Regions from separate parts of the Bacillus sp. FSL H8-0534 genome, predicted to be linked through region 2. Evidence: predicted binding sites of a transcription regulator. Region 2 holds the regulator's gene; each other region holds the start of a gene.
The links. Region 2 encodes NrdR, which represses ribonucleotide reductase genes. Its sites were predicted from a motif close to AACACNATATATNGTGTT; they were not measured.

Region 1: a site for NrdR is predicted at 2,974-2,991, ahead of nrdI (class Ib ribonucleoside-diphosphate reductase assembly flavoprotein NrdI). Genes of this name have one in related genera too.
Region 3: a site for NrdR is predicted at 8,047-8,064, ahead of MHH71_RS26155 (anaerobic ribonucleoside triphosphate reductase). Genes of this name have one in related genera too.

Annotation. Positions count from the first base shown of each region.
Region 1 is NZ_JBBOUC010000001.1:1,673,535-1,683,584, reverse strand. It holds gene MHH71_RS08875 (YkvS family protein) at 1-43, opposite strand, end outside; gene MHH71_RS08870 (hypothetical protein) at 276-434, shown strand; gene MHH71_RS08865 (histidine phosphatase family protein) at 529-1,131, shown strand; gene MHH71_RS08860 (GNAT family N-acetyltransferase) at 1,168-1,746, opposite strand; gene MHH71_RS08855 (hypothetical protein) at 1,964-2,158, shown strand; gene MHH71_RS08850 (hypothetical protein) at 2,183-2,494, shown strand; gene nrdI (class Ib ribonucleoside-diphosphate reductase assembly flavoprotein NrdI) at 3,040-3,399, shown strand; partial or broken gene MHH71_RS08840 (ribonucleotide reductase N-terminal alpha domain-containing protein) at 3,386-4,084, shown strand; gene MHH71_RS08835 (HNH endonuclease) at 4,325-5,116, shown strand; gene MHH71_RS08830 (ribonucleoside-diphosphate reductase subunit alpha) at 5,134-6,522, shown strand; gene nrdF (class 1b ribonucleoside-diphosphate reductase subunit beta) at 6,704-7,672, shown strand; gene MHH71_RS08820 (APC family permease) at 8,088-9,437, shown strand; gene MHH71_RS08815 (Glu/Leu/Phe/Val family dehydrogenase) at 9,661-10,050, shown strand, end outside.
Region 2 is NZ_JBBOUC010000001.1:4,071,771-4,081,820, forward strand. It holds gene polA (DNA polymerase I) at 1-1,670, shown strand, start outside; gene mutM (DNA-formamidopyrimidine glycosylase) at 1,683-2,513, shown strand; gene ytaF (sporulation membrane protein YtaF) at 2,597-3,229, shown strand; gene coaE (dephospho-CoA kinase) at 3,282-3,884, shown strand; gene MHH71_RS20720 (glyceraldehyde-3-phosphate dehydrogenase) at 3,994-5,022, shown strand; gene speD (adenosylmethionine decarboxylase) at 5,410-5,793, shown strand; gene nrdR (transcriptional regulator NrdR) at 6,058-6,519, shown strand; gene MHH71_RS20735 (replication initiation and membrane attachment family protein) at 6,631-8,037, shown strand; gene dnaI (primosomal protein DnaI) at 8,071-9,009, shown strand; gene ytxC (putative sporulation protein YtxC) at 9,242-10,050, shown strand, end outside.
Region 3 is NZ_JBBOUC010000001.1:5,083,949-5,093,998, forward strand. It holds gene acnA (aconitate hydratase AcnA) at 1-818, shown strand, start outside; gene MHH71_RS26100 (YmzC family protein) at 939-1,274, opposite strand; gene MHH71_RS26105 (YjdJ family protein) at 1,668-2,258, opposite strand; gene MHH71_RS26110 (peroxiredoxin family protein) at 2,458-3,033, shown strand; gene MHH71_RS26115 (3'-5' exonuclease) at 3,150-4,097, shown strand; gene MHH71_RS26120 (FbpB family small basic protein) at 4,369-4,512, shown strand; gene sspN (acid-soluble spore protein SspN) at 4,556-4,690, shown strand; gene tlp (small acid-soluble spore protein Tlp) at 4,796-5,020, shown strand; gene MHH71_RS26135 (glycosyl hydrolase family 18 protein) at 5,037-6,329, opposite strand; gene MHH71_RS26140 (acyl-CoA thioesterase) at 6,440-6,859, shown strand; gene MHH71_RS26145 (HesB/YadR/YfhF family protein) at 6,886-7,176, opposite strand; gene plsY (glycerol-3-phosphate 1-O-acyltransferase PlsY) at 7,285-7,881, opposite strand; gene MHH71_RS26155 (anaerobic ribonucleoside triphosphate reductase) at 8,108-9,964, shown strand; gene nrdG (anaerobic ribonucleoside-triphosphate reductase activating protein) at 9,961-10,050, shown strand, end outside.

The DNA of each region.
Region 1 (10,050 bases), 2.4 Mb from region 2:
CACCTTTAAATTCGATAATATCTCCAGTTTCTGCGGTTTTCATAAGCAACTCTCCTTGTTACAGTTTTACCAAAAAAAGAACAATGTTGTTCTTTTTTATTTCCCTTTATTTTGAACTATATTCCCCTGTTTGTAAATGTTTCCATGATAAAATTTCAAAAAATAGTCATTTTTCATAAGAAATGTATAAAGTATTTTTCTATTTTAGGAGAGGGAATTGATAAAAAAGTGCTTATATCAGTATATAGGGGTATAATAAACTGGGGGCGGTAAAAATGTTGTTTAAAATTGTTGGAAGTTTTATAATGATCCTTTTATTCTTATTTTCATATAAACAATTAAAAATAATTCGTATCCATGAAACAGATACATATTTTGATGGATTAGATGGTATGCATGCTTCTGTCACTCATGAGAGCGGTGCGGATATGTAAGGAAGTATGACTTTCTCTTTCTCCATGGTATGATGATAATAAGAAAAAGTGCATAATAATATAGGTGATGAGCGGTGAATGGAGAGTGGAGAAGATGCGAATTTCTTTTATTCGTCACGGTCGCTTGAACAATGTTACAGAATCAATGACAGTATCATCGTTCCACAAATGGATGGAGCGGTACGATTTAGACGGTATGGAAAAAAGTATGGACATACCAATTGAGACGGTTGAAGTAATCGAATCTGCGAAGCTTATTGTAACGAGTGATCAAAAACGTACGGTACAGTCAGCAGCAGAATTAACAAATTCTCTTTCTTTTATACAAAGCTCCCTTTTTCGAGAGGCAGAAGTACCATCTAGTTTCTTTGTTCCGAAATGGGTGAAGTGCAAACCGGAAGTATGGACATTTATTGGGCGTACATTATGGATGATTGGATATTCTAAAGGTGTTGAGTCTTATCGTGAAGTACAAGGAAGAGCGAAGCAAGCAGCTGATACATTAGTCGGATATGCGTTAGTACATGGGCAAATTGCGCTCATAGGGCATAGTTATTTTAATACGATGATTGGGGCTGAGCTACGTGCTAGAGGATGGTCTGGTCCGCCTATTTTTCATGGGAAGCCATGGAGTTGTACAGAATATACATTTCATGAAGCAATGAATGGAAATATATTGAATACCAATTTAACATAAAGGCACACGATTACAATAAAGAATCGTGTGCTTTTTTTAAGAAACGAAAGCTTTTTTATATAGTGGTTTCACTAAATGAGCATATGGCTCTCCAACAAGCATAACCGTTTTATCCTCTTGGTAGCCAAGTTTTTTATATAAAGAGAAAGCTCGCTTGTTTTCTAAATTTACAAGTAATGCGATTTTCTCATAGCCTTTTTCATAGGCATCATTTTCTGCTGCTTTAATCAATCTTGAGCCGATCCCTCGTCCGCCATATGTGTTTGAAACGGATAATGTGTCAATATAATATTCATCGAGCTCAGCTTCTTTTTCTAGCGTAATAGATGAATCTTGATGGATTTTTCGTAAGTGTTTTACAATGGGAGTATCTAGTTGTTTTGCATGGCTGCCATGATAGGCTACGATGATTCCAATTGCTTGTCCATCTTGTTCTTCAACGAAACAGTTCTCGTAGCTAAGTCGATTTTCTTTTTTTGAAAACCAAGTTTCAAGCCCTGTCAAGACTTCTGTTCCTGTTCTCCCACCTGTGATTTTTTCAGCAATTTCATGCAGAGCGTTATACAATAAAGGAGATATTGCCTTCGCATCTGTCTTTTTTGCTTTCCGAATCATATTATCCCTCCTAGTTGTCATTCTTATTGTAACATAAAATAAAGTTTCAACCAGTTATTCATCAATTTCTTGAATTTTATAGGATAAGCTTGAATATCCAATTGATTCAGTATAGATGAACCGTTATGGTAGTATATGATACTTGCTGTGAATGTAAGAAATTTAACATTGTCGACTTGTGAAAGATAGGATAAAATATTGCAGAGAGGTGAAATACATGGATAAACAATTAGCAAATACAATTTTAGATCAACTGAAAAATGGAGAGATAGAAGAGTATATTGTAACTAAGGATGTATTTTATACGTTTCGTGAGGTTGTAGTAAATCGAGAAGATTTTAAACATTTCAGTGGGAATGCACAGCACGGCGGGAAAATTATTTATACATATATAGAAACACCGCGTTCTTAATAGAAGGAAAAGGAGAGGAGAATTATGGGAGAATTTAAACAAGGTATTTTACCGCACTGGGACTACATGTGGAAAGATGGTACAGGAAAACGATTCGTAGGAATGGTTATGTTTCCTGAGAAACGTACAGAAGAAGTTATAGAAAAATTGAAAGTAGCATATGAGCAAGAAATTCACATTCGAGCAACTGTGAAATTTCAGCTTATGAATCAATATGTAGAGGGAATGGTTGTATATTTTGATGAAGAAGCGCCAGTATTTACAATGCAAGATAAAGACGAAAATTTTCATCATTTATTTATAAAGGATATTTTACGTATTGAACATTGCGAATGAGCGGTGCTTTGTGTACAGTCTTTTTAAAATTCTCATCACACTAACGAATAAATTGGTGTGCCATAATAATTGTCCTTTTCATTACAATAATATGTTTTATTGTGTAACAAAAAAGAAAGTATATGTACTCGATTTAATAAATGTTTAATCCACAAGAGAGAGAATTCCTTACTTGTGTGATCTGAATAATGTGTAACCGGTTTCGAACAGATTATCTCGTAAATTCTGTTCTTTTTTATGTGATGCTGGAGAAATATATTTCTCCAGCATTTACTGTTTTTTGACAAAACATATTGATAACATTTTTGTAAATATGATTAAATTCGTTGACAACTTTTTCGAAAAGCACTTTATTGACATGAGTTTTAGAATGTTGTTTCATAGTCTTTGTATTGAAAAAAAGGACTTGTCATGTCGAAAAGTAAAAGTTAAAAAAAGAAAGAATTTATACATATATCTTGTGTCTTGTTTTGAAACGTAATACAATATATAGAGAAATCATGAAACGACATCTAGATATTAAAGAAAGAAGGGGAGGGTCGGAAATGTTAGTTGCATATGATTCTATGACAGGAAACGTGAAGCGTTTCATCCACAAATTAAATATGCCGGCCGTTCAAATTAATGACGATCTAGTATTAGACGAAGATTTTGTTCTTATTACGTATACAACAGGTTTTGGAAATGTGCCGGAACGTGTTTTAGAATTTTTAGAACGCAATAATGCAAATTTAAAAGGCGTATCTGCAAGTGGCAATCGCAACTGGGGAGATATGTTCGGAGCAAGTGCAGATAAAATCTCATCCAGATACGAAGTACCTATTGTATCAAAATTTGAGTTATCTGGAACAAATAAAGATGTAGAATATTTTAAAGAAAGGGTGCGGGAGATTGCGACACATTGAACTGAATAATGAAATCACGCAAATGCAAGACGGTTTCTACCAGCTTCATAAAGATAAAGAAGCATTAGAAGTCTTTATGGAAGAAGCGAGAGCGAATACCGTTCATTTTGATAGCGTGGCAGAGCGAATCGAGTATATGAACAAGCACGATTACTATTACAACGTTCTGGACGAGTATAAGTTGGAGGAAGTAGAGGAAGTATACAACGTTGCATACGGTGAAAACTTCGAGTTCCAATCTTATATGGCGGCATCTAAGTTTTATAAGGATTATGCATTAAAAACAAATAATCAAAAACAATACTTAGAAAGCTACGAAGATCGTGTATCAATTGTGTCATTATACTTAGGACGCGGTGATGTTAATAAAGCAAAACAATTTGCAAGCATGATTGTAAAACAAAACTACCAACCAGCGACACCAACCTTTTTGAATGCAGGAAGAAGCAGAAGAGGAGAAATGGTGTCTTGTTTCTTGTTAGAGATGGATGATAGCTTAAATTCGATTGGATTTAATATTAATACGGCGATGCAGCTATCAAAAATTGGTGGCGGAGTCGCTTTAAACCTTTCTAAGCTACGCGCACGCGGTGAGCAAATTAAAGGTATTGATAACGCAGCAAGCGGTGTTGTACCAGTTATGAAATTGCTTGAAGATTCGTTTTCATATGCGAATCAGTTGGGTTAACTTATGGCTCAACTATAAAACCGGGTCAATTGCTGGAACGCCTGAGTATATCTAGGTAGGATACTACGAAGAAATTACGTAGCGCCCCCTAAAAATCCAAGATTGCAGGAAATCAGCAGCCGAGCTCCTAAGTCTATTAGATAGGGAGAAGGTTCAACGACCAAGTGGCTATGTAGGTGACTATATAGCTCGAACCTGGCTTCTCAAACCAACCGAATTCAAAGGGTGTATCCAGTTATGGGGAGAAAAAAGAGCTTTATAACAAAAATATGTCCTATTTGTAAAAGTAAATATGAGGTTAATCAGAATAATAAAAGAGAGATGGAACGATCCAAAACGTGTGGAATATTAGAGTGTCGGAAGAAGCTTGCACTTATTAATACAAACTATAATTTAATATGTTTTGGATGTGGAAAATCATTTGTAGGAAAAAGGATAAATCAAAAGTTTTGTAGTAAGAAATGTCAAACTAAAAGATATAAATTAGTTTGTGTTATATGTGCGAGTGAATTTTATTCTGATAAAAGTGTAACAAAAACATGTTCGCATGAGTGTAGGTGGACATTGAATAGAAGTCAGCTTGTAAATTTAATATGTTCTTACTGTGAAAACCCTTTTTCTAGGCCAGCATATACTGTTAGAGATTCAAAAGTTTTTTGTTCAAAAAGTTGTAATAATAAATTTTTTGTGGAGCTGAATTACGGCACAACGAACAAGTATGGGAAAAACTGGTCCAGGATGCGAGAGTATATGTTTGAGTTTTATGATTTTCGTTGTCAAAGGTGTTTAGAAAAATATGATATAAATACACTAAGATTACATCACATTATTCCATTCCGTTTTTTTGAAAGCTTTAATCAAGCAAACCTTATAATGAATTTATTGCCACTTTGTGATTTATGTCATATTCATGTACATCAAACATACGATGAGTGGTTAAACAAAGAATTTGGTGAGAAGAAGATATGGTCTGAACTCTATAGCGATATAGAGAGGATAGCAGAAATGACTATCCCCCATACGTTTTAAAGGTATGGAGTAACAATATGCAAAGAAAAGGTGCCGGAGCAGTATATTTAAACATTTTCCATTGGGATATTATAGAATTCCTCGATACAAAAAAAATAAATGCCGACGAGAAGAGCCGTATTCAGTCCCTATCAATCGGTATTATCGTTCCGAGTAAGTTCTTTGAGCTTGCAGAGAAAAACGAACCATTCCATGTTTTCGCACCTTATACAGTATATAAAGAGTACGGAAAACATTTAGATGATATAGATATTGATGAAATGTATGATGAACTGATGAGTAATCCGAATGTGAAGAAGAAGCCACTTGATATTAGTGCACGTGATATGCTCATTAAAATTGCTATGATTCAGCTTGAGTCTGGTTATCCATACTTAATGTTTAAATCAAATGCGAACAAACAACATCCGTTAAAGGATATTGGAACTGTGAAGATGTCAAACCTTTGTACGGAAATCTTCCAGTTACAAGAAACATCTGAAATTAATGACTATGGTACAGATGACATTATCCGCCGTGATATTAACTGTAACTTAGGATCATTAAACATTGTAAACGTAATGGAGAATAAAGAAATTCGTGAAGCAGTTCATGCAGGAATGGAAGCATTAACAGCTGTTTCTGATATGACTGTTATTCCAAACGCGCCGACTGTGAAAAAAGCAAATGATGAGCTTCATTCAGTTGGACTTGGTGCTATGAACTTACATGGATATTTAGCGAAAAATAAAATTGCTTATGAAAGTGCAGAAGCGAAAGAATTTGTTCGTACATTCTTTATGATGTTAAATTACTACTCCATTGAAAAGAGTATGGGTATTGCGAAAGAAAAGGGCGAAACATTTAAAGACTTCGATAAGTCGGATTATGCAAATGGCTCATACTTTGAAAAGTATGAAACAACAGACTATAGTCCTGTAACTGATAAAGTACAGCAGTTATTTGAAGGAATCTATATTCCAACAAAAGAAGATTGGACAAGTCTAAAAGAGGAAGTACAGAAGCACGGTTTATACAACTCATATAGATTGGCTATCGCTCCGACACAATCGATCAGTTACGTGCAAAATGCAACTTCAAGCGTAATGCCGATCGTAAGTCAAATTGAGTCAAGAACGTATGCAAATGCGACAACATATTACCCAATGCCGTATTTATCAAAAGATACGTTCTGGTATTATAAATCTTCTTACGATATGAATCAGTTTAAACTAATTGATTTAATCGCAGAAATTCAAGAGCATATTGACCAAGGAATTAGTACAATTCTTTATGTAAATAGCGATATTTCTACGCGTGAATTAGCACGTTATTACATCTATGCACATAAAAAAGGTCTAAAGAGTTTGTATTATACAAGAACACGTAAGTTAAGCGTGGAAGAGTGCGTTGCTTGTACAGTTTGATGCAAACTATAATTGATTGATATACAAAATAAAGAGTAAGACATCATGAGCAGGGTTTTTCTGACCCTGCTCATGCTTAGTTATAAAATTTAAGACGTCTAACATGCGGTTAAGTTTTCATTACAAACTGAAAGCTTTACCGCATATTAGAAAAGCTTATTGATAGAGAAGGGGCGATTCAATGCGCGCGGTAAACTGGAACAAAAAAGAAGACGATTTTAGTTTAATGTTTTGGAAGCAAAACATCGCTCAGTTTTGGACAGAAGAAGAAATTGCGGTATCTTCTGACAAAAATACTTGGGTGCAATTATCAAAAGAAGAGCAAATTGTGTATAAGCGTGTATTAGGTGGTTTAACACTTTTAGATACAAAGCAAGGCGGCGAAGGGATGCCACTTGTACTTGTTCATCTTGAGAATTTGCAAGCGAAAAGTGTATTAGCTTTCATGGGTGCTATGGAAGAAGTACATGCGAAGAGTTACAGTCATATCTTTACGACACTCGCAACGGAAGAAGAAATTGATGAGATCTTTGAATGGGTAGATAGCCATCCATTGCTTGAGAAAAAAGCAGGTATTATTACAGGTTACTATCGTCGTTTATTGAAGCCACAAGTAACGAAAAAAGAATTATACATGGCTATGGTAGCAAGTGTATTTTTAGAAAGTTACTTGTTCTATAGCGGATTTTTCTATCCGCTTTACTTAGCAGGACAAGGAAAATTAACAGCGAGTGGTGAAATTATTAACTTAATAATTCGTGACGAGTCAATTCACGGCGTATTCGTTGGTATTTTAGCACAGCAAATCTTTGCGGAATTTTCTGCAGAAGAACAACAAGAGGTGCAAAAAGAAACACAAGAGTTATTGATGGAACTGTATGAAATTGAAATGGCATATACAGAAGAAATTTATACATCCATTGGTCTTGTTGAAGATGTAAATCGCTTTGTTCGTTACAATGCGAATAAAGGGCTTATGAACTTAGGATTAGAACCACGCTTTGAGGAAGAAGAAATTAACCCAATCGTATTAAACGGTTTACGTACAGATACGAAAAACCATGATTTCTTCTCTGTAAAAGGGAATGGTTATGTAAAAGCAACAAATGTTGAAAAGTTATCAGACGATGATTTCGTATTCGATTTTTAATAGATAAGATTGAAAAAGCTGTCTTTCATATAAAGGCAGCTTTTTTGTTATGAATAGTTTACATAATGTTATTATCTCATGATAAGTTTTTATTCGCCGACTGATTAAAGTTTCACTTCATTTGTATTTATTGGTATGAGAGATTGAATAAGTTATGTCAAAATGAATAGAAAATTAACGAAGCAATTAGAAAAATAATCCCACCTGTAATTTCATTGGAGCATAAAAAAATATGGCTGTTTAGTAAATTTTTTAACAAAGACAATTTTGGCTCAAAAATTGCATGAATATTTAAAAAATAAAGAAAGGGGTTTTGTAATGCATTATATGACATATACGGTTCATTGAAAGCGTTTTCTGTTTAGTTATCAATCTGTACATGAAAATTAGATAGAGAAAGTAGGAGGAATGATAGGTGGGAAAAGGAGTTGGGTTAAAGCGTTCATTAGGACTTTGGTCAATTGTTATGCTAGGCGTTGGGTATATGACACCAATGGTAGGGTTTGATACATTTGGAATCGTTTCTGAAAAAACGGGTGGGCATGTTCCTGGAGCTTATCTTATTGCATTAGCAGGGATGTTATTTACAGCTGCAAGCTACGGAAAAATGGTAAAGGTTTTTCCTACTGCGGGATCTGCTTACACTTATACACAAAAGACAATTAGTGCAAGGCTTGGGTTTCTTGTTGGATGGTCAGCATTATTGGATTATTTGTTTTTACCAATGGTGAATGCACTATTAACAAGAATTTATATGTCGGCACTTTTTCCAAGTGTTCCAGATTGGGCATGGGTCATTGGTTTTGTTCTACTTATTACACTTATCAATATTATTAGTGTAAATGTTACTGCCAATTTCAACACGTTCTTAGTAACATTTCAAGTGCTAGTAATGGTTGTGTTTGTAGTTCTCGTTATAAAAGGATTGATAGCAGGAGAAGGAACTGGAGAAGTCTTTTCCATTCAGCCGTTTTTTCAATCAGATATACAAATATCACCGTTAGTTGCAGGGGCAACAATTCTTTGTTTTTCATTTTTAGGTTTTGATGCAGTAACTACATTTTCAGAAGAAACACCAAACGCAAAGAAGACGATTCCTCGAGCTATTTTTCTTACTGCTTTAATTGGCGGAATTTTATTCATTGTCACTACGTACTTTACACAATCCTTTTTTCCAGATGCATCCGTATTTAAAGATCAAGAATCAGCAGCTCCAGAAATTGCATTATACGTCGGAGGAAAATTATTTCAAACTTTCTTTTTAGTAGGAACATTTATGGGAACAATAGCATCAGGCTTAGCTTCTCATACAAGTGTATCGCGATTATTATACGTAATGGGGCGAGATAATGTAATTCCGCAGAAGATATTTGGATACATTCATCCTCGCTTGCGAACTCCAGTATATAACATTATTTTTGTGGGAATTATTGCGCTCTCTGCTATGTTTATTGATTTAGAAACAGCAGCATCTCTTATTAACTTCGGAGCGCTTATTGCATTTACATTTGTTAATTTATCTGTAATTGCCTACTATGTTATAAAGCAAAAAAGATATAAAACAACAAAAGATTTTTTAAATTTCTTAGTTATGCCTATTTTAGGTGCAGGTACAGTGGCTGTATTATGGTTTAACCTCAATATTCATTCGCTTATTCTTGGACTTAGCTGGGCTGCCATTGGAATCGGTTATCTTTTATATATTACGAACATGTTTCGTTCAGCACCTCCGCAAATGCACTTTGAAGAAGTGCAGGAAATGTAAAATAATAAAAAACATCGGGATTTATCCGGTGTTTTTTATTTTGTAGAGGCTACAAGTATGCAATAATACATAAATCATTCAACTATTCATAAAGAACGTGAGACATTTTGTAAATAAGAGAAAGAGTTGAGGTTGAAACGATAATATAAACATTATATTTCCAGTTGGCACGATTATTGCTTTATAAAACTAGTAAAAATAAATAAATAAATGAGGTGTTATCGTGGCAATTCAATCAGAAAAAGAGGATGTAATACAATCTATTCAAGAAAAAGTTGAGTCGGAAAATGCTTTAGAGGAATTTCAAGCCATATTAAAAGAAGCACTCCATGTTTTGCATTATCCAGAGGAAGTATTCGAGTTTCTTAAGAAGCCGATGCGTTTTTTAGAAGTAAGTATTCCTGTTCGAATGGATGATGGAACAACAAAGGTATTTCAAGGATATCGTGCTCAGCATAATGATGCAGCAGGGCCAACAAAAGGTGGTATCAGGTTTCATCCAGATGTTACAGCAGAGGAAGTAAAAGCGTTGGCCGGATGGATGAGCTTAAAATGCGGAGTTACAGGACTTCCATATGGAGGAGCAAAGGGCGGAATTATTTGTGATCCGCAG
Region 2 (10,050 bases):
AAGTACAAGAAGACAATTATCATAAAGCTGACATTCAAGGGTTCGGTATTCAAAATGAAAATGGCTGTTATTTCATTCCGAGCGATGTTGCGCTAAAATCTGAAGCTTTTAAGAAGTGGCTTGCAGATGATGAAATGAGAAAGTATACGTTTGATGCGAAACGTGCCATTGTTGCACTTAAGTGGAAAGGTATAGAGATTCAAGGGATTGACTTTGATTTACTAATTGCCGCTTATTTACTTGATCCAGCAGATACAGATAAAGATTTCCGTGCCGTAGCGAAAATGAAAGAAACGCATGCTGTTAAATCTGATGAAGAAGTGTATGGAAAAGGTGCAAAACGTGCGGTTCCTGCGCAAGATATAGTCGCGGAGCACGTAGCTCGAAAAGTACATGTATTATACGATGTGCAAAAAACATTTGTAGAAGAACTACAAAAAAATGAACAATATGAACTATTTACTGAGCTTGAAATGCCGCTTGCTCGTGTGTTAGCTGAAATGGAAGTGAAAGGTGTTACGGTTGATACAGAGCGCTTACGTAGTATGGGAGATGAGCTTGCTGGAAGGCTTAAGGAAATGGAACAAGAAATTTATGAGCTTGCAGGAACGGAATTTAATATTAATTCTCCAAAGCAGCTTGGCGTGATTCTATTTGAGAATTTAAACCTACCGGTTATTAAAAAGACGAAAACAGGATATTCTACGTCAGCTGATGTGCTGGACAAGTTAATGGAGCATCATGAAATTATTCCTAAAATTTTACACTATCGTCAATTAGGAAAATTAAATTCGACATATATTGAAGGATTATTAAAAGTTGTTCATGAAGATTCATCTAAAATTCATACTCGTTTTAATCAAGTGTTAACGCAAACGGGCCGATTAAGTTCTACAGACCCAAACTTGCAAAATATCCCGATCCGTTTAGAAGAAGGAAGAAAGATTCGTCAGGCGTTCATTCCTTCAAAAGAAGGCTGGGTTATGTATGCAGCCGACTATTCACAAATTGAACTGCGTGTCTTGGCGCATATTGCAAAAGACAAAGGGTTAGTAGAAGCGTTCCAGCATGATATGGATATTCATACGAAAACTGCAATGGACGTGTTTGGCGTTGGAAAAGATGAAGTAACATCGAATATGAGACGTCAAGCAAAAGCGGTTAACTTCGGAATTGTGTATGGTATTAGTGACTATGGGCTTTCACAAAACTTAGGAATCACACGAAAAGCAGCAGGGGAATTTATTGAAAAGTATTTCGCAAGCTTCCCTGGTGTAAAAGAATATATGGATGAGATTGTACAAGAAGCGAAGCAAAAAGGATACGTTTCTACATTATTAAATCGTCGCCGTTATATTCCGGAAATTACGAGTCGTAATTTTAATTTGCGTAGCTTTGCGGAGCGTACTGCGATGAATACACCAATTCAAGGTAGTGCGGCAGATATTATTAAAAAAGCGATGATTATTATGGCGGATCGCTTAGAAGAAGAAGGCTTACAAGCGCGTCTTCTTCTGCAAGTACACGATGAATTGATCTTTGAAGTGCCAAAAGAAGAAGTAGAAAAATTAGAAAAGCTTGTACCTGAAGTGATGGAGCATGCGATTGAACTTGCTGTTCCTCTAAAAGTTGATTATTCTTCTGGTCCAACTTGGTATGACGCAAAATAAGGAAGTGATTGAATGCCTGAACTACCAGAGGTTGAAAATGTTAGAAGGACACTTGAAAACCTTGTAACGGGAAAAACAATTCAAGATGTGATCGTAACATATCCAAAATTAGTAAAGCGACCAGATGACGCAGAGCTCTTTAAAGAAATGTTACGAGGTGAAAAGATTGAACGGATTGAGCGAAGAGGTAAGTTTTTACTTCTATATGTAACAAAGTATGTTATTGTTTCACATTTGCGTATGGAAGGGAAATATTTGCTTCATAAAGATGATGAGCCGGTAGATAAACATACGCATGTGCGTTTCCAGTTTACAGATGGTACAGAGTTACACTATAAAGATGTAAGAAAGTTCGGCACGATGCATCTCTTTAAAAGAGGTGAAGAATTTGACCAAATGCCACTTGCTGATTTAGGGCCTGAGCCATTTGACGCTGAACTGACAGTAGGGTATTTGCAAGAAAGATTGCAAAAGACAAACCGTAAAATAAAAGTTGTATTGCTCGATCAACGTCTTTTAGTCGGGCTTGGTAATATATATGTAGATGAAGTTTTATTCCGTTCCGGGATTCACCCGGAACGAGAAGCTTCATCTTTAACGAAAGCTGAAATAGAAAAGATTCATGCGGCGACCGTTGCAACATTAGCGGAGGCTGTTGAGCGCGGTGGAAGTACAATCAGAACGTATATCAATTCGCAAGGACAAATCGGCTCGTTCCAAGAGCTTCTAAATGTGTATGGAAGAAAAGGTGAACCATGCGTAACTTGTGGGAACGTGATTGAAAAGACAGTTGTTGGTGGACGAGGAACGCATTATTGTCCTATGTGCCAGCCAAAAAGCTAAGAAAGATATCGTTTTCTAATAACATCGGATAGGCATTTGTCATATACATACAGCAAAGCTATGTATAGGGAAGGAGCTTACCGATGTATCATTATTTCTCTCTTATTTTATTAGCTTTTACATTAAGTTTGGATAGCTGTAGTGTAGGGCTTACTTATGGTTTGCGGAGCGTACGGATTCCGTTAAAATCGATACTCATCATTGGAATGTGTTCAGCGGCTGTTATGCTTGTGTCGATGGGAATTGGACATATGATTGCTAAGGTGTTTTCTCCGGTGATTGCAACGCGCATTGGCGGAATCGTTTTAGTGGTTATTGGAGCGTGGGTGTTGTATCAGTTTTTTCGGAGTGATAAAAAAGACGAACCGCAGCAAGAAGAGAAAGTTTGGAAGTTAGAAATTGCTTCGCTTGGGTTAGTCATTCAAATTTTACGGAAACCGACTGTTGCCGATTTTGATAAATCAGGCACGATTTCTGGTGGGGAAGCCTTGCTTTTAGGTATCGCTCTTTCAGTAGACTCGTTTGGAGCAGGGATTGGTGCATCCTTACTAGGATATACACCCGCCATGATGGCAGTGTTAGTTGCCGTTATGAGTTCTCTGTTTTTATTTATCGGAATGAGGCTAGGAACGGTTTTATCGAATATGCGATGGTTACAAAAATTTACGTTCCTACCTGGGATTTTACTTATTATTATTGGAATTTGGAAAATGTAAGTGGGAGCGTGAAACATAAGTTTCACGCTTCTATTTGTGAGGAGGAAATAGAATGACAATTGTTATAGGTTTAACAGGAGGTATTGCAAGTGGAAAAAGTACTGTTTCACAAATGTTTCGTGAACTGCAAATACCTGTAATTGACGCGGATATTATTGCAAGAGAAGTTGTAGAACAAGGTAAAGAAGCATATAAAGAAATTGTAGAGGTATTCGGTGAAGATGTATTACAAGTAGATGGCAAACTAGATCGCCAAAAGCTTGGGAGTATTGTATTTCATAATGAAGAAAAACGATTGCAGTTAAACAAAATTGTTCATCCTGCTGTTCGGAAAGAAATGAATGTTCAGAAGGATATGTACATAAAAGAAGGAGTGCAAGCGGTTGTGTTAGATATTCCGCTTCTATTTGAGAGTAAGTTAACAGCACTTGTTGATCGGATTGTAGTTGTAGCTGTATCACCTAGTATGCAATTAGAACGTTTAATGAAGCGAAATGGCTTTACAGAAGAGGATGCGAAAGCACGTATTGATTCGCAAATGCCTTTAGCGGAGAAAGCAACATTAGCTAATAAAGTTATTTATAATGATGGCACAATTGCTGAGACAAAAGCGCAATTACAGCTCATTTTAAAAGAATGGAACATTATTAACTAAAAAATTGTGAAATTAGTGAAAATGCTTAGTGACATATCTTCTTTTTGTGTTATACTATTATTGGGATTGGAGATAAATAGTATAACGCATTCAAGGGGGATAACATATTATGACTCGTGTGGCAATTAATGGATTTGGACGTATTGGGAGAATGGTATTTCGTCAAGCGATAAAAGAAAGCGCATTCGAAATTGTAGCGATTAACGCAAGCTATCCACCAGAAACATTAGCACATTTAATCAAGTATGATACAGTTCATGGCAAGTTTGACGGAACAGTGGAAGCATTTGAAGATCATTTATTAGTGGATGGGAAAATGATTCGCCTTCTAAACAACCGCGATCCAAAAGAATTGCCTTGGAAAGAACTGGATGTTGAAATTGTAATTGAAGCAACTGGTAAATTTAATGCGAAAGAAAAAGCAATTCTTCACGTAGAAGCTGGGGCGAAAAAGGTTATTTTAACAGCACCTGGTAAAAATGAAGATGTAACAATTGTAGTTGGTGTAAACGAAGAACAATTAGATATTACAAACCATACTGTGATTTCAAATGCATCTTGTACAACAAACTGTTTAGCGCCTGTTGTTAAGGTGTTAGATGAGCAATTTGGAATTGAAAACGGTTTAATGACAACTGTTCATGCTTATACAAATGACCAAAAAAATATTGATAACCCACATAAAGATTTACGAAGAGCGCGTGCTTGTGGACAGTCTATTATTCCTACAACAACAGGCGCTGCGAAAGCTCTAGCGAAAGTTCTTCCACATTTAAACGGAAAACTTCATGGGATGGCACTTCGTGTTCCGACACCAAACGTGTCTCTTGTTGACTTAGTAGTAGATGTAAAACGTGATGTAACAGTTGAGGAAATTAATGAAGCGTTTAAAACTGTTGCAAACGGTCCATTGAAAGGGATTATTGAGTTCAGTGAGGAACCTTTAGTTTCGATTGACTTTAATACAAATACACACTCAGCTATCATTGATAGTTTATCTACAATGGTAATGGGCGAACGTAAAGTGAAAGTACTTGCTTGGTATGATAACGAGTGGGGTTACTCTCGCCGCGTTGTAGATCTTGTGAAGTTAGTTGGCGCTGAATTAACAAAACAAGAAAGTGTGCAACACATTTAATGATACAAGGAAGGCAAGCGATTGCTTGTCTTCTTTTTTATGCTTTTTTCTGAAAAGGAAAAAAATTATATGAGTATATTTTTATAAATGGTACATATAAAAAACATTGTGATTACTGCATTTGTGAATCAATTATTTTTTTTGGGGAAAAGTAAAGAAGAGAATATGACAAAAAATCGAAAAAACTGTTGTTGCAAAATGAAAATAAACAAAGTATACTAACACTCGTAAACTTAAGAGCTGAGGTACGTAGTTACTACTTAAAGGGTTAGGACCTCTCTGGACTAACTTTCCCCCGTGGTAGTAGAGCAAGCCAAATTGCAAATTAGTTTTCAATTCGAACAGTTAGATTAAATTTTTATGAGGGGGAACTGTAGAATGGATACTATGGACACGATGGGTCGTCACGTAATCGCTGAACTTTGGGATTGCGATTTCGACAAGCTTAATGATATGCCGTTTATTGAACAATTATTTGTGGATGCAGCACTAAGAGCTGGTGCTGAAGTACGTGAGGTTGCTTTTCATAAATTTGCGCCACAGGGTGTAAGTGGAGTTGTAATCATTTCGGAGTCACATTTAACAATTCATAGCTTTCCAGAGCACGGCTATGCAAGTATTGATGTTTATACTTGCGGGGATCGTATTGATCCAAATGTTGCTGCAGAGTATATTGCAGAAGGTTTAAATGCGAAAACGCGAGAGAGCATCGAGCTTCCTCGAGGCACAGGTAGCTTCGAAATTAAGCATAGAGAAACAAAAGCTCTTTAAAAAAGAACATAATTGATTTAAAATGTAAAGAGGTGTATAATGCACCTCTTTTTAGTTTATATAAATTTGAAATTGTAAAATGGTAGACTGTTTTTGACGAATGCTTGCTATAAAGTAAATTTTTAAAAAGTAATGTATTATTGAACGTGAATAGTAGGATAAGGTAGTGAGCAAATACAAATAGGTTATATAATATTGTATATATATTTTCACATGTAGATGAAGTAAAAAGAATGAAGATTAAATTGCAAGGGAGTGAATGAGTTGCGTTGTCCAGCCTGTTTTCATAATGGTACAAGAGTATTGGATTCACGTCCGGTAGATGAGGGACGCTCCATTCGAAGAAGAAGAGAGTGTGAAAGTTGTTTAAATCGATTTACGACATTTGAACGAGTAGAAGAACCACCTCTTATTGTTGTAAAAAAAGAGGGAACACGAGAAGAGTTTAATAAAGAAAAGATTTTGCGTGGATTAATTAAAGCGTGTGAAAAAAGACCTGTATCGTTAAAACAATTAGAAGAAGTAACACAAAATGTGGAGCGTGAACTTCGTAATTTAGGAATATCAGAAGTGAAAAGTGATATGATCGGTGAAATCGTAATGGAAGCACTTCGAGATATTGATGATGTTGCTTATGTACGATTTGCCTCCGTATATCGTCAATTTAAAGATTTAAATGTATTTATTGAAGAATTAAAAGATATACTGCAAAAAGAACGAGAATAAAGTGAAACTTTGAGCCCGCAAATAGTGGTGAAAAAGAGCTAGAAGCGAAAGCTATTAGCTCTTTTTCACTAAGGAATTATATACGTAGAATGGAAGAAAGGAATTGCAAGGATGGAAAAACAGTCATGGATGGAGCTATTGCCAATTGATCGTTATAAAGTAAGTGCGAAAGGGTTGCTGCATAGTTACGATCGGAAGGTATTAACGATGTTATATCAACCATTAGTGGGTAGTAAGGCTTTTAGCTTATACATGACGCTGTGGGGAGAGCTAGAACAGGATCGTGTATTTGGAAAAGAGAATACACACCACTCTCTTATGGTGACAATGCAAATGCAGCTTCCTGAAGTATATGAAGAACGGATGAAATTAGAAGCAATTGGGCTTTTAAACGTATATATAAAAAAAGAAAAAGATATTCGAATGTTTATATACGAATTGCAGCCGCCGTTATCACCAAAACAATTTTTTGATGATATTGTCCTGAGCATCTTTTTGTATAATCGATTAAGCCGTGCGAAATATAATCAAGTTAAACAATATTTTTTAGAAGAAGAGTTTGATTTTGCTTCTTATGAAAATGTTACACATTCCTTTAATGATGTATTTGGGTCTTTTAATCCAGGGCAATTTGAACATGCGCAAGAGGAACTTCGAATTCCAAGTAGCGCAGTTATGCCGGGCAATGAAAAAGGAACTGCCCCACAACTTTGGAACGATTTCTTTGATTTTTCTTTATTTGTAGAAGGGTTATCGACTCTTGTGCCGCGAAAAGCGATTACGGACCAAGTGCGTGAATGTGTTGTTACACTCTCTTACGTGTATGGTGTGGATGTGCTGTCGATGCAAAATATTGTGCTTGGTGCAATGACAGAATTGCAAACGATTGATATGGAAAGGCTTCGGAAAGGAGCGCGTGATTGGTATCAATTTGAAAATGGTCAAGCGCTTCCAGTGTTAAGTGAACGAGTACAGCCTCATGCTGCACGTACGATGAAAGAGAAAGAGCCGTCTACGCAAGAAGAGATGCTCATTAAACAGCTAGAAGAAATTTCTCCAAAACAATTGTTAAAAGAAATTTCAGGCGGGGCAGAAGCAACGAAAGCAGATTTGCAAATTGTAGAAGAAGTAATGATGAATCAAAAACTAACGCCAGGTGTGGTCAATGTACTTATTTATTATGTGATGCTGCGTTCGGATATGAAGCTTGCCAAAACATATGTTGAGAAAATTGCGGGGCACTGGGCACGAAAAAAAGTAGGTACGGTATCAGAAGCGATGGCATTGGCGAAAGAAGAGAATCGTCAATATCAAGAATGGGCTGAAACGAAGAAAAAGGGTCATACTTCGAAGAAAACAGTGCGGAAAGAAATGGTGCCCGATTGGTTGAAAGAACAATCCGAGGAACAACCAGAAGAACAGCCTAAGGAACTTACGAATGTGGCGAAAAAATCGAGCAAGTTAGAAGAAGAACGAAAGAGATTGGAAGAAGAGTTGAAAAAATATAAGCGTGATTAATAGAAGAGAATGAACGCTCTTTGAGGTGAGAGAATGGAGCATATTCAAAATTCATTTGCAAAGTTGATGCAAAATGAGAATTTTAAAAATAGATACGAAGTGTTAAAGGCGGAAGTGATGGCACATCCGCGTGTGAAAGAGTTTATTGAAGAACATAAAGGTGAAGTGACGACTTCCATGATAGAGCGAAGTCTTGTGAAACTGTATGAATACATTGGGCAAAGTGTTGGATGTGCAGATTGTCCGAACTTAGAATCATGTAAAAATATGATTCAAGGATATGAGCCGAAACTGATTATTCAAGGTAAGATGATTGATATTCAATATGATCGCTGCGTAAGAAAAGTGGCTTATGATGAGCGGAAGAAATATGAAAAATTAGTTCAAAGTGTCTATATGCCAAGTGATATTTTACAGGCTTCTATGGAAAATTTAGATCCATCAGATTTAGAACCGCGAATTGAGGCGATTCGTGCAGCAAATGAATTTTTAAATGCATACGAACCTGGAAAAAAAGTACAAGCGTTATATTTCTACGGTAAATTTGGTGTAGGGAAAACGTATCTCTTAGGAGCGATTGCGAATGAATTAGCCTTAAAAAAAATAAGTTCAATGATCGTATACTTACCAGAATTTTTACGAGAAATTAAAAGTTCACTGCAAAATAATACGATAGGTGAAAAAATTGATGCGGTGAAGCGTGTACAAGTATTAATGTTAGATGATATTGGGGCGGAAGCAATGTCAAGCTTTGTGCGTGATGATGTGCTTGGTGCTATACTGCAGTTCCGAATGCTTGAAAACTTACCGACGTTCTTTACGTCTAATTTTGACTTTAAACAGCTAGAACATCATTTAACCTACACACAGCGTGGAGAAGCAGAAGAAATGAAAGCGGCGCGTATTATGGAGCGTATTAAGTATTTGGCGAAGCCAGTTCCAATTGGTGGGAAAAATCGTCGTCATACGTAAAGAGTGAGCATACTGCTTGCTCTTTTTTTATGTTTCTTCAGTATATGTTTGAAATTTCATACGAGCTTGTATCATTTTTTTTCTAGTCCCTTAATATATATAAAATTAGCAAGGATTGTAGAGTGAAGCGGAAGCAGGTATTGCTACTTAGCGCCTAGCTTTCGTGAACTGGACTCTTATGGGGGCTTGAGAGAAAGTAACTCCGTAGAGCGGGATAAAAGGGGGGACAGGAGTGATTGAAATCTGCTTCGAAGAAAAAAATGATGCTGCGCACGTATATCAACAACTGATAAAGAGAACGGAAAAGCTATATAAAGAAACAAGTGTTTATTTATATGAACAAAAGGTAACGATTCATATACCAATATGCGAATCGAATTATATTGAGAAAGTTTTAACACCAGTACTTCTTTATTTTATTGTTAATATAAAACAAAACGAATGGCTTCGTACTATTTTAAAAGAGAAATTTTTTTATGAAGAACAAGAAGAGTGCCATCAAATTTTACATATGGCACATGCTATCTTAAATGGAAAGCGAAAAGGGATTGCCCGTGATCTAACACGTAATAAGATTGAAGTCCGTATTATGTCTTCTTTAAAAGGATGGCTCTGTGACCCACTTTCTTTTTCTTTTTCATCTTATATTCGTTTTCGCCTCCGCGCATATAGGGAGATGGTACACCGACTTGCGGAAGTGGCGATCGATGAATATAAAATGGAGCAAGAATATCAAGTGTTTGTAGAAATGCTAAGGCAACAAGTGAGCAGCCGAAAATCACGTTTACCATGTCTACATCTTGTATTTGATGAAAGTTTTATTTTTTATGATGAAAAAGGAATACGTTTAAAACAAGAAAAATTGGTTCAATATATAGAAGAGGATTTACTAAATAAGCAGGGCGTATATATTGACACGAAGGTAATTGCACCGCTTCTTTCTATTGCGCCGAGAATGATTTATTTGTACACGAAAGAGCAAGATCACAATATGATTGTTACCCTTCAAAATGTATTTCAAGAACGAGTTCAGTTATGTGC
Region 3 (10,050 bases), 1.0 Mb from region 2:
CAAATGAAGCGTTATATACTTGGGATAATGACTCAACATACATTCAAAATCCACCGTTCTTTGAAGGATTATCAAAAGAACCAGGTGAAGTAGAAACACTTTCAGGTTTACGCGTAGTTGGTAAATTTGGTGACTCTGTAACAACAGACCATATTTCACCAGCAGGTTCAATTGGTAAACATACACCAGCAGGCCGCTATTTATTAGAAAATGGTGTACAGCCAGTTGACTTTAACTCTTATGGTTCTCGCCGTGGTAATCATGAAGTTATGATGCGTGGTACATTCGCAAATATCCGTATCAAAAACCAAATCGCACCAGGAACAGAAGGTGGATATACAACTTACTGGCCAACTGGTGAAGTAACATCTATCTATGATGCTGCGATGAAATATAAAGAAGACGGCACTGGACTTCTTGTAGTTGCTGGTAAAGATTACGGTATGGGAAGTTCTCGTGACTGGGCTGCGAAAGGTACAAACCTTTTAGGTATTAAAGCAGTAATCGCAGAAAGCTTCGAGCGTATTCACCGCAGTAACCTTGTATTAATGGGCGTATTACCATTACAATTTAAAGAAGGCGAAAGTACTGAAACATTAGGTCTTGTTGGTAACGAATCATTTGAAATTCAAATTGATAAAACAGTTAAACCACGCGATCTTGTAAAAGTAGTTGCAATTGACCCAGAAGGAAACGAAAAACAATTTGAAGTAGTAGCACGTTTCGATAGTGAAGTAGAAATTGACTACTACCGTCACGGTGGTATCTTACAAATGGTGCTTCGTGAAAAAATTGAAGAGTCTAAGGTGTCAAACTAATTAAGTGTAGTAATAGAGAAAAGTAAATATTTTCAATCGAAATGAGGAAGCTGATTGTGGTTAGCTTCCTCATTTTATGTGCAAGGAAAGTGGTGAAACTATATGGTTTCATCTCTTTCCTTATTCTGCTTTATTAAGTTGATACTCATATGTAGACGAATTTTCCGTATTAAATTCTTTTACCAATGTAATCTTATTTGTATCTGGGTTATACTTGAAAATTTTAATAGTGTGCCGATCACCGCTGTCAGGGTTACTCTCTTGTAAAGCAAATGTATTTTCTGCAATTTGAGTCATATTACTAGTTTGATCATTTTGTACACTTATTGGAGTAGTATCATGGTTTGTAGAAACTTCAATGACGCTTTCTTTGTTAAAAAATATAAGGACTAGAATTAAGATTACAAGACAAATACGCATATAGCGTAGTTCTTTACTAATTGGGTGTTCTCCCATAGGGTTCATCCTTTCAATAATTACTACGAACTAGAGGTTGTTGTAATAGAGTAAAAGCTAATAATGTCAAACGTAGTGAATAAAATAAACGATATCAAAGCTGTATAAAGTGAAACTTTAATCAGTGGAGGCTTTCTTCATCCCCCACTGATTATTAGTTGAACGAATCGGGCTTTTACTGTCCTAAAATAGCGGGATAAAAGCATATGCGGCCAGTTTTTCTTCTTTCAGGATCGTTACTAAATAAGGAGATAACCCATGCGATAATATTAATAGGATAGAATATGAAACTAAAAATATAGAGAATGGCTTTTTAAATGAGTGCATAAGAATCCTTTTTTTAAAAGGAAGGTATTTGCACAAAACAGTACAAGCATCTTCCTTATTGTCACCTCATATGTTTATATTTTTGCGTAAACGTATTTGATGAGAGAGCTTAGTTACAACTAGCCCTGTCATATAAAGAAAAGTTAGAATGAGAACTGTACTAATGATAGGAGACTTTTGAAATGCGTATAACAACCTATCAATATAATAAATTTGATTTACATCTGTAATTGATTTTGGTGAAAAGACTAAATATTTCTCCCAATTCTTTTCCACAGCAATTATCGCACCTGTAGAATGTGTGACAAGTAATGTGTAAATAAAAATAGGAAGAACAATCATGAGTTGTAAACCGATTAATCCTGTTTTATGTTTTCTCCAGTATAACCAGCGAGTTATCATAATTCCTATTAAATAGACAATTGATAATACAAAAATTGTAGTAAAAACTGGATTATACTTAAAGGCATACAACAGTTTGTCAATTTCATAAATTTGATTGGAGTCTTCTGCTGTTTGGGGAGTGAAGACGATATGTTGTTTCCAGTCCTCTGAAATACTTAAGTAGCTAGCAGTCCAGCTTGTAATAAACAATGAGAAAAATAAGATGGGGAGAATGATAACATATTGTAACCAATGCAAAACGGTTTTATTCATAAATAATGACATCCTTTCCAAATTATAACTATTATAATTATATGATAAAATGAAACGGTTTTCATTGTTATTAAGAATATTCTATTTATTTATCAGGAGAATATTTCCAAGGTTGTCTGTATAAGCTAAAATAAAGTATAAATACTATTGTTATTTTTAAGTGATATATAAAATGAGATAAGCGATAAGGATGATGTATATGTGGCGAAAGCTTACCATTGTTGTAGTGTTGCTTTGTTTAGCGAGCTATGCAGTTTATGAACAGCTCGGAAAGAATGAGAAACAAGTAAGGGAAGAACCAGTGAAAAGCGAAGCGGCGATGAAAGAAATCATTGCAAAAAATGGGATTGAGGTAGGCAAGATTGCACCGGATTTTGAGTTATCAAAATTAGATGGCACAAAAGTAAAATTATCGGATTTTAAGGGGAAGAAAGTTATTTTAAATTTCTGGGCAACGTGGTGTGGACCTTGTCAGCAAGAAATGCCGGATATGGAAGCTTTCTATAAGAAGAATAAAGATGATGTAGAAATCCTTGCTGTAAATTATACGGTTTCTGAACGTGCTAACGGAGAAGAAAAAGTGAAAAAGTTTGCAGAAGAGAAGGGATTGACATTCCCTATTTTGCTTGATAAAGATATAAATGTTACAACAATGTATAAAGTAATTACCATTCCAACTTCTTATTTTGTGGATACAAAAGGTGTGATTCAAGATAAATTTATCGGACCGATGACACAAAAAGAAATGGAGAAGAGAATTGCGAAAATAAAATAATGAAAGAGGACAGAATTGGCTATTTGTCATTTCTGTCTTTTCTTTTTCATTAAGCAGCTTGTTCGTGATATGATGAAAGAAATTTCATCGAAAATAATGATTGGGGAGCGTATATTGTGGGGAATTTACCATTGACAGGAGACTATGTTGTTATTGATTTTGAAACGACAGGATTTAATCCTTATAATGATCGAATAATTCAAGTGGCAGCGGTTCGGTATCGTAATCATGAGCTGGCAGATCAATTTGTTTCTTTTGTAAATCCAGAGCGATTTATTCCTAATCGAATTACGAGTTTAACAGGGATTACAAATTATCGCGTTTCGGATGCTCCAACGATTCAGGAAGTTTTGCCGTTATTTTTAGCGTTTTTAGGAGAAGATACCATTGTTGCTCATAATGCTTCGTTTGATATGCGTTTTTTAAAGAGTAATGCAAAAATGCTTAGATTGCCAGAACCTAAAAATATAGTAATTGATACCGTCTTTTTAGCGAAAAGATATATGAAGCATGCCCGGAACCATAAGTTAGAAACTTTAAAAAGAATGCTCGGAATTCGTTTAAGTTCTCATAATGCACTTGACGACTGTATCACATGTGCAGCTGTGTATCAAAAATGTGCTGCTATTCAAGAAGAAGGACAAAAGAAAACAAAAAAAGAAACGGTTGAAGAAGACGAAGTGTACACACTAATAAAAGAAATGCTTGTAAAGCATAATCGCGATATAGAATGGATTCGCAATGTGAGTGTTGGAAGTTATCTAGATATAAAGGCTTTTTATCCGATTATAAGGGTGAAGGTAAAAGGGCGAAAAAAATATGTTTTAACTGAAAAGACAGAACAAGAAATATTAGGGATATATCCTGCTTTAAAATGTGAGCCGGCTTTAAAAAGTGAAATAGGGACAACTAGAATTATGATTGAAAGCATAGAGGACTTTACAAAATTAGAAAATTATATTTTAGAGAGTTATGATGCAGTCATGCAAGCGCTGAATGAGTACAAAGAAATGAAAGATAATGCGGATGAAGAAATTAAAAAGTATTTAAGTATAACGAAATGATAAAGTGAAACTTTAATCAGTGGGGGAATTCTTCATCTCCTACTTAAGTTGTTTCATTTTACTGAATTTTGAGAGGATATTACTTGTTTGTGAATAGCAGGATAAAATGCTTGGAAATCCATTAGTTGTTTAAGAACAGCTAATGGACTTTTTTGTTAACAAAAGACTTTTCTGTGACAAAACATAAAATTTTCTTACAAATCTGATTAAAGAGTTTTTCATTTGCTCATACTAACTATAGTAAGAAAGAGAAGGAGAAAGGATGAGCAGCATGAGAAGAAATCGTCGAAGAACGTTTGAAGAACTTGTGAAGGAAAATAAGCGGCAACTACTAAACGATCGTGATGCAATTGAACGGATTGAGGAACGAATCGAGAAGCGTTATGAAATGCAATTTTTTAAGCAGGCTGAATAATTCTTATCACTAGTATGATACTAGTGATAAGGAGGCGATAAGAATGGGAAATCCAAAGAAGAATTCCAAAGATTTTACACCAGATCATATTGGAACACAGTCGAAAAAAGCCGGTGGAAACAAAGGGAAGCAAATGCAAGACCAAACAGGGAAACAACCGATTGTTGATAACGGTTAAAAAAAGGAGAATGTTTTCATTCTCCTTTTTTTATGTGCATACATAATCTAATTCGTTTTTGGAAAACTAACATGGTATGTATATTTCAACTAGGAGGGAAATCGTATGACAGAGCAATATAAAGCGAATCCAGATGATAGAAGTGATAATGTAGAAAAACTACAAGAAATGGTACAAAATACGATTGATAACTTTAATGAGGCAAAAGAAACTGCAGAGGTTTCGAATGAAAAAGATCGCGCTGCAATTGAAGCGAAAAATCAACGCCGTTTAGAAAGTATTGATTCATTGAAAAGTGAAATAAAAGATGAATCTGAATATGATGCGTAAAAAAGGCTGACAGTTGTCAGCCTTTTTTTGTAATCGAGAAATTTTCCACAAGTAAACGCCAATTTTGCGGGAAAGGAAGCCCGATTTTCCAATAGCTAATCCCGCGAATGCCTTGTTCTTTTACTAAATTAAACTTACTCTGAACAGACCTGGCATCTTCAAACCATACTTCATGCTGTACACCATTTTCATCAAAGTAATTAAAGTGTGGTGCTTGTGCTGTAAAATCATAACGAATTGGAACATTATATTTACGAGCAAGTGCAACGGCTGCGACAGAGCTAATTGCTTTTGCTGGTGGATTTCCTTCTTTAAAGGGAAGCTTCCAGTCGAATCCATATAAATTTTGTCCCATCATAATTTTTCGCGGGGGCATTTGAGATTTTGCATATTGGATTACCTGCTTTACAGGGCCAATAGGAGAAACTGCCATGGGTGGTCCACCTTGCCATCCCCAGTCATATGTCATAATCACGACAAAATCAACAATTTCCCCCTGGGCTTTGTAATCGTGTGCTTCGAAAAATTTTCCTTTTTGCTTCGAACTTGTTTTTGGAACAAGTGTTGTGCTTAACGTATATCCTTCAGGTAGTCGTGTTTTTACATTTCGTAAAAATCGGTTATATGCTTCGCGATCTTCGGGTGCAACATTTTCAAAGTCAAAATGAATATCACGCATATTATATTTTTTAGCTGTTTGGAGGATATTTGTAATGAATTTATTTTGAATAGTAGCGTTTCTTAGAAGAACAGAGGCTAATTCAGCGCTAAAATTTCCATTTTCAATATTTGTAATAACGAGCATTGGGATTGTTTGACCCTGCACTGCAATTTGAGCAATTCTTGCGGTTTCAGTCGGCTCTTTTAACGTTCCATCACGCAATGCTTCAAAGCTAAAGTAAGCTAAATATGTGAGATAAGGATTGATGGCCCGCGTAGCATTCACTAAACTTTCTTTAATTGGAATGGTAGAAGGTTGTAAGTAGGCAATAGATTCTATCGTTCGTTTAGAGCCCTTTGGTACATATAGTTGTTGACCAACATGAAGAATGGATTTTAATGATAGATTGTTAACTTTTGCTAAGCTAGCAAGAGGAACGTTATATGTTTGAGAAATTCGATAAAGACTGTCTCCGGGTTGTACATAATAATTATTACCTCTCGTATTTACAATCAGTGCCTGACCGACAACAAGTGTCTCAGCTGGATTAAGTCCGTTGTCTTTTACAATTTCTTCGGGCGTAGTGCCATATTTTGACGCTAAGCTATATACGCTATCACCACTACGAACGGTTACAATTTGAATCATATATTCGCTCCTTTCAGTTAAAAAGATCCACCGTTTCTATTTTATTTTTGATTTCACTGTATTATGATTAAATGTATGTGAGGAAACAGAAGTGAGAAGGAGATAAAGATATGTTTGTAGCAGAACACGAAATTGAGATCCGCTATGCGGAAACAGATCAAATGGGCGTTGTTTACCATTCAAATTATTTAGTATGGCTTGAATTAGGGCGTACAAAATTGATACAAGAATTAGGATTTTCATATATTGAAATGGAGAAAGAAGGGGTTATTTCTCCCGTATTAGATTTGCAAATTTCATATCGGAAAGCAATGCGTTATGGAGAGAAAGCAATTGTGAAAACATGGATTGATTCAGTTAGTCCCCTTCGCGTTATATATGGATATGAAATTTATAACGGTGATGGAGATCTTTGTATTACAGCTACAACAACAAATATTTGTGCGAAAAAAGAAGGTTTTCGTCCTGTGTCCTTTAAGAAACTATATCCAGAGTGGTATGCGAAATATGAGGAAATTAAGAAAAAATAAAAAAGCGTGGCAAAAGCCACGCTTTTTTATTTTTCGTAATTAAATTGAGGGAAGTCATCACTGTCGTTAAAGGTAACGGATAAGTCATGTCCATCAAAGAACCATTCATCATCACCTTCAACGAAGAAAGTAATGCCGTCTTCTTGAATTTGAACAGCAGGATGTGCAGGATCGTCTTTACGGATTCCTAAAGAAAGTCCTTTTTGAACAGTACTGCAACCGCCATATTGTACGAAAAAGCGAAGTGTATCGCCAGATTGTAAGTTTAATTCATCTTTATACCAATTTACTGCTTCTTTTGTTACGGAAAGATTCATGTATAGTTCCTCCAAGTTATGTTGCCTTTTCTTTAGTATAAAAAATAACGCAAAAAGACGCTATTAATATGCTTCGCGTTTTCTTTTTGCGTTATGTGGGTCACAACCTTACTTTTGTTTCTTTGTCAAATTTGCTTTTGGTTCAGTTTTATTTATAATTCGTCCAATATTTGCACGGTGTCTATAAATAACCATACCAGCTAATAAACACATCGCAACAATGAAGATTTTATCCCCGTCAATAATTGATGCAATAACAGCTACGATAGCTGTTACCATAGAAGAAAGCGATACGTATCTCGTTGTAAATAGAAGGGTGAAAAAGATAACAGCTAATATTGCAAAAATAACTGGCGCATAGCATAAGAGTACTCCAGCAGAAGTTGCAACTGCTTTTCCGCCGCGGAATTTTGCAAAGATTGGGTATACATGTCCAAGAACTGCAGCTAATCCAAACCAAAGGGGATGGATATCTAAGGCGAAAATTAACGGCAGAGCTGTCGCTAACGTTCCCTTTAAAATGTCAGCAATTGTAACGATAAAACCTGCTTTTTTCCCTAGCGTCCGAAATGTATTCGTTCCTCCTAAATTACCGCTACCATGCTCGCGAATGTCGATTCCATAACCAATTTTTCCAACAACAAGTGCAAATGGAATCGAGCCAAGTAAATAGGCAACGATAAATAAAAGATATGTAATAAGCATAAGTTCAGTCTCCTTTATTCAAATGTGTTGATAAAGGGTAAAAAGAGTTTTTCCCATATATTGTACCATACATTTGTAAAGAGCACATTTCTTTTTTGTAAATGAAAAATTCAAAGTTTCTTAAAAAAACTTTCACAAGAATGTTACATTTCTCACAGATCTACTATAACTATATGTTGTATCATTTTGTTAGTGAATTAACAAGATGTTGTTGGAGGTTTGGGAAATGATGAAACAAAGTGCATGTGGAGAAGAGTTAATGAAGATTTTTGAAACAATTGTCCACGGGAATGAGCAAGATTTAATGCAAGAAAATGCAAATGTTGATGGGCGGTCTCCTATGGGGATGATGGGAACATTTGCATCTGAGAGTGCAAAATATTATGCAATGGAACACTTACTTTCTGAACAAGTAAAAAAAGCAATAGATCAAAATATATTATACCCACATGATTTAGATTTTTATGCGACAGGTACAACAACATGTTCGCAGATTCCTTTAGCGCAAATGCTTGAAAAAGGATTTCATACCGGGCATGGGCATATGAGGCAACCACAAGATATTAAAAGTGCATTGGCACTTTCTTCGATTATTTTCCAAGCGAATCAAAACATGCAGCACGGTGGTCAATCAGCTGCGTTATTTGACATTGATTTAGCACCGTATGTGAGAAAAACATTCGAGAAAAATAAGAAAAGATTAGAAACGTATCCGTTAACAAAAGAGCAAGTAGAAGAGTTTGCGTGGAAAGAAACAGAGAATGATACGTATCAAGCTTGTGAAGCTTTTATTCATAATTCCAATAGTATGCATAGCAGAGGTGGTGGGCAAGTTCCGTTTATTTCTATTAACTACGGAACGGACACGTCGAAAGAAGGAAGATTGTTAATTAGACAATTATTACGGGCGACGCAAGCTGGATTAGGAAAAGGTGAAACACCCATTTTCCCTATTCAAATCTTTAAAGTAAAAAAAGGTGTGAATTTTGAAGAAAGTGATCCGAACTATGATTTATTTGAATTGGCGTTAGAGACGACAGCAGAACGATTATTCCCGAACTTTTCATTTTTAGATGCGCCATTTAATGCAGTTCATTATGATGGTCGCCCAGAAAGCGAAGTATGTTATATGGGCTGTCGTACGCGTGTTATGTCTAATATTCATGGGGAAGAGACCGCGATTGGAAGAGGGAATTTATCGTTTACTTCTATTAACTTAGTAAAATTAGCATTGATTAGCGGTTCAAAAGAAGCATTTTTTGAAGCTTTAAATTATTATATAGATCTTGGTATTCGTCAACTATTAGAAAGATTTGCTTACCAATGTAAGAAAAAGGCAAGAGATTTTCACTTTTTATATTCGCAAGGAGTATGGCGGGGCGGAGAAAAACTGCATCCTGAAGATTCTGTTGCTGAGATTTTAAAACAAGGAACATTAAGTATTGGTTTTATTGGCCTTGCAGAATGTTTAGTTGTTTTAACAGGAAAACATCATGGAGAAGATAAAGAATCATGGAATCTTGGATGTGAGATTGTTACCTTTATGAGACAGAAAATGGATGCAGCAACGGAAGAACATCAATTGAATTTCTCTTTAATTGCAACGCCTGCAGAGGGACTATCAGGTAAGTTTGTTAAAAAAGATCGAGAAGAATTTGGAATGATTAGCGGTGTAACAAATCATAATTATTATACAAATTCATTTCATATTCCGGTGTATTATAACATCCAAGCGATAGATAAAATACGTTTAGAAGGGCCATTTCATACGCTTTGTAATGGCGGACATATAACGTATATTGAATTAGATGGAGCGGCGGTTCATAACCAAAAAGCATTAAAACAAATTGTGCAGGCAATGGCAGAGTATGGAGTCGGATATGGCTCCATTAATCACCCTGTGGATCGTTGTAAATGCTGTGGCTATCATGGTGTCATCAAAAATGAATGTCCAAGTTGTGGAAACGAGGATGAGAATGATATCGAAAGAATTCGCCGTATAACAGGATATCTTGTAGGTGATATGTCTAAATGGAATAGTGCAAAGCGCAGTGAAGAAGCGGATCGGGTGAAACATAAATGAGAGTAATGAATATTATTCATGATAGTGTAGTAGATGGTGACGGATTGCGGACAGTCGTGTTTTTTGCGGGCTGTCCGCATCGTTGT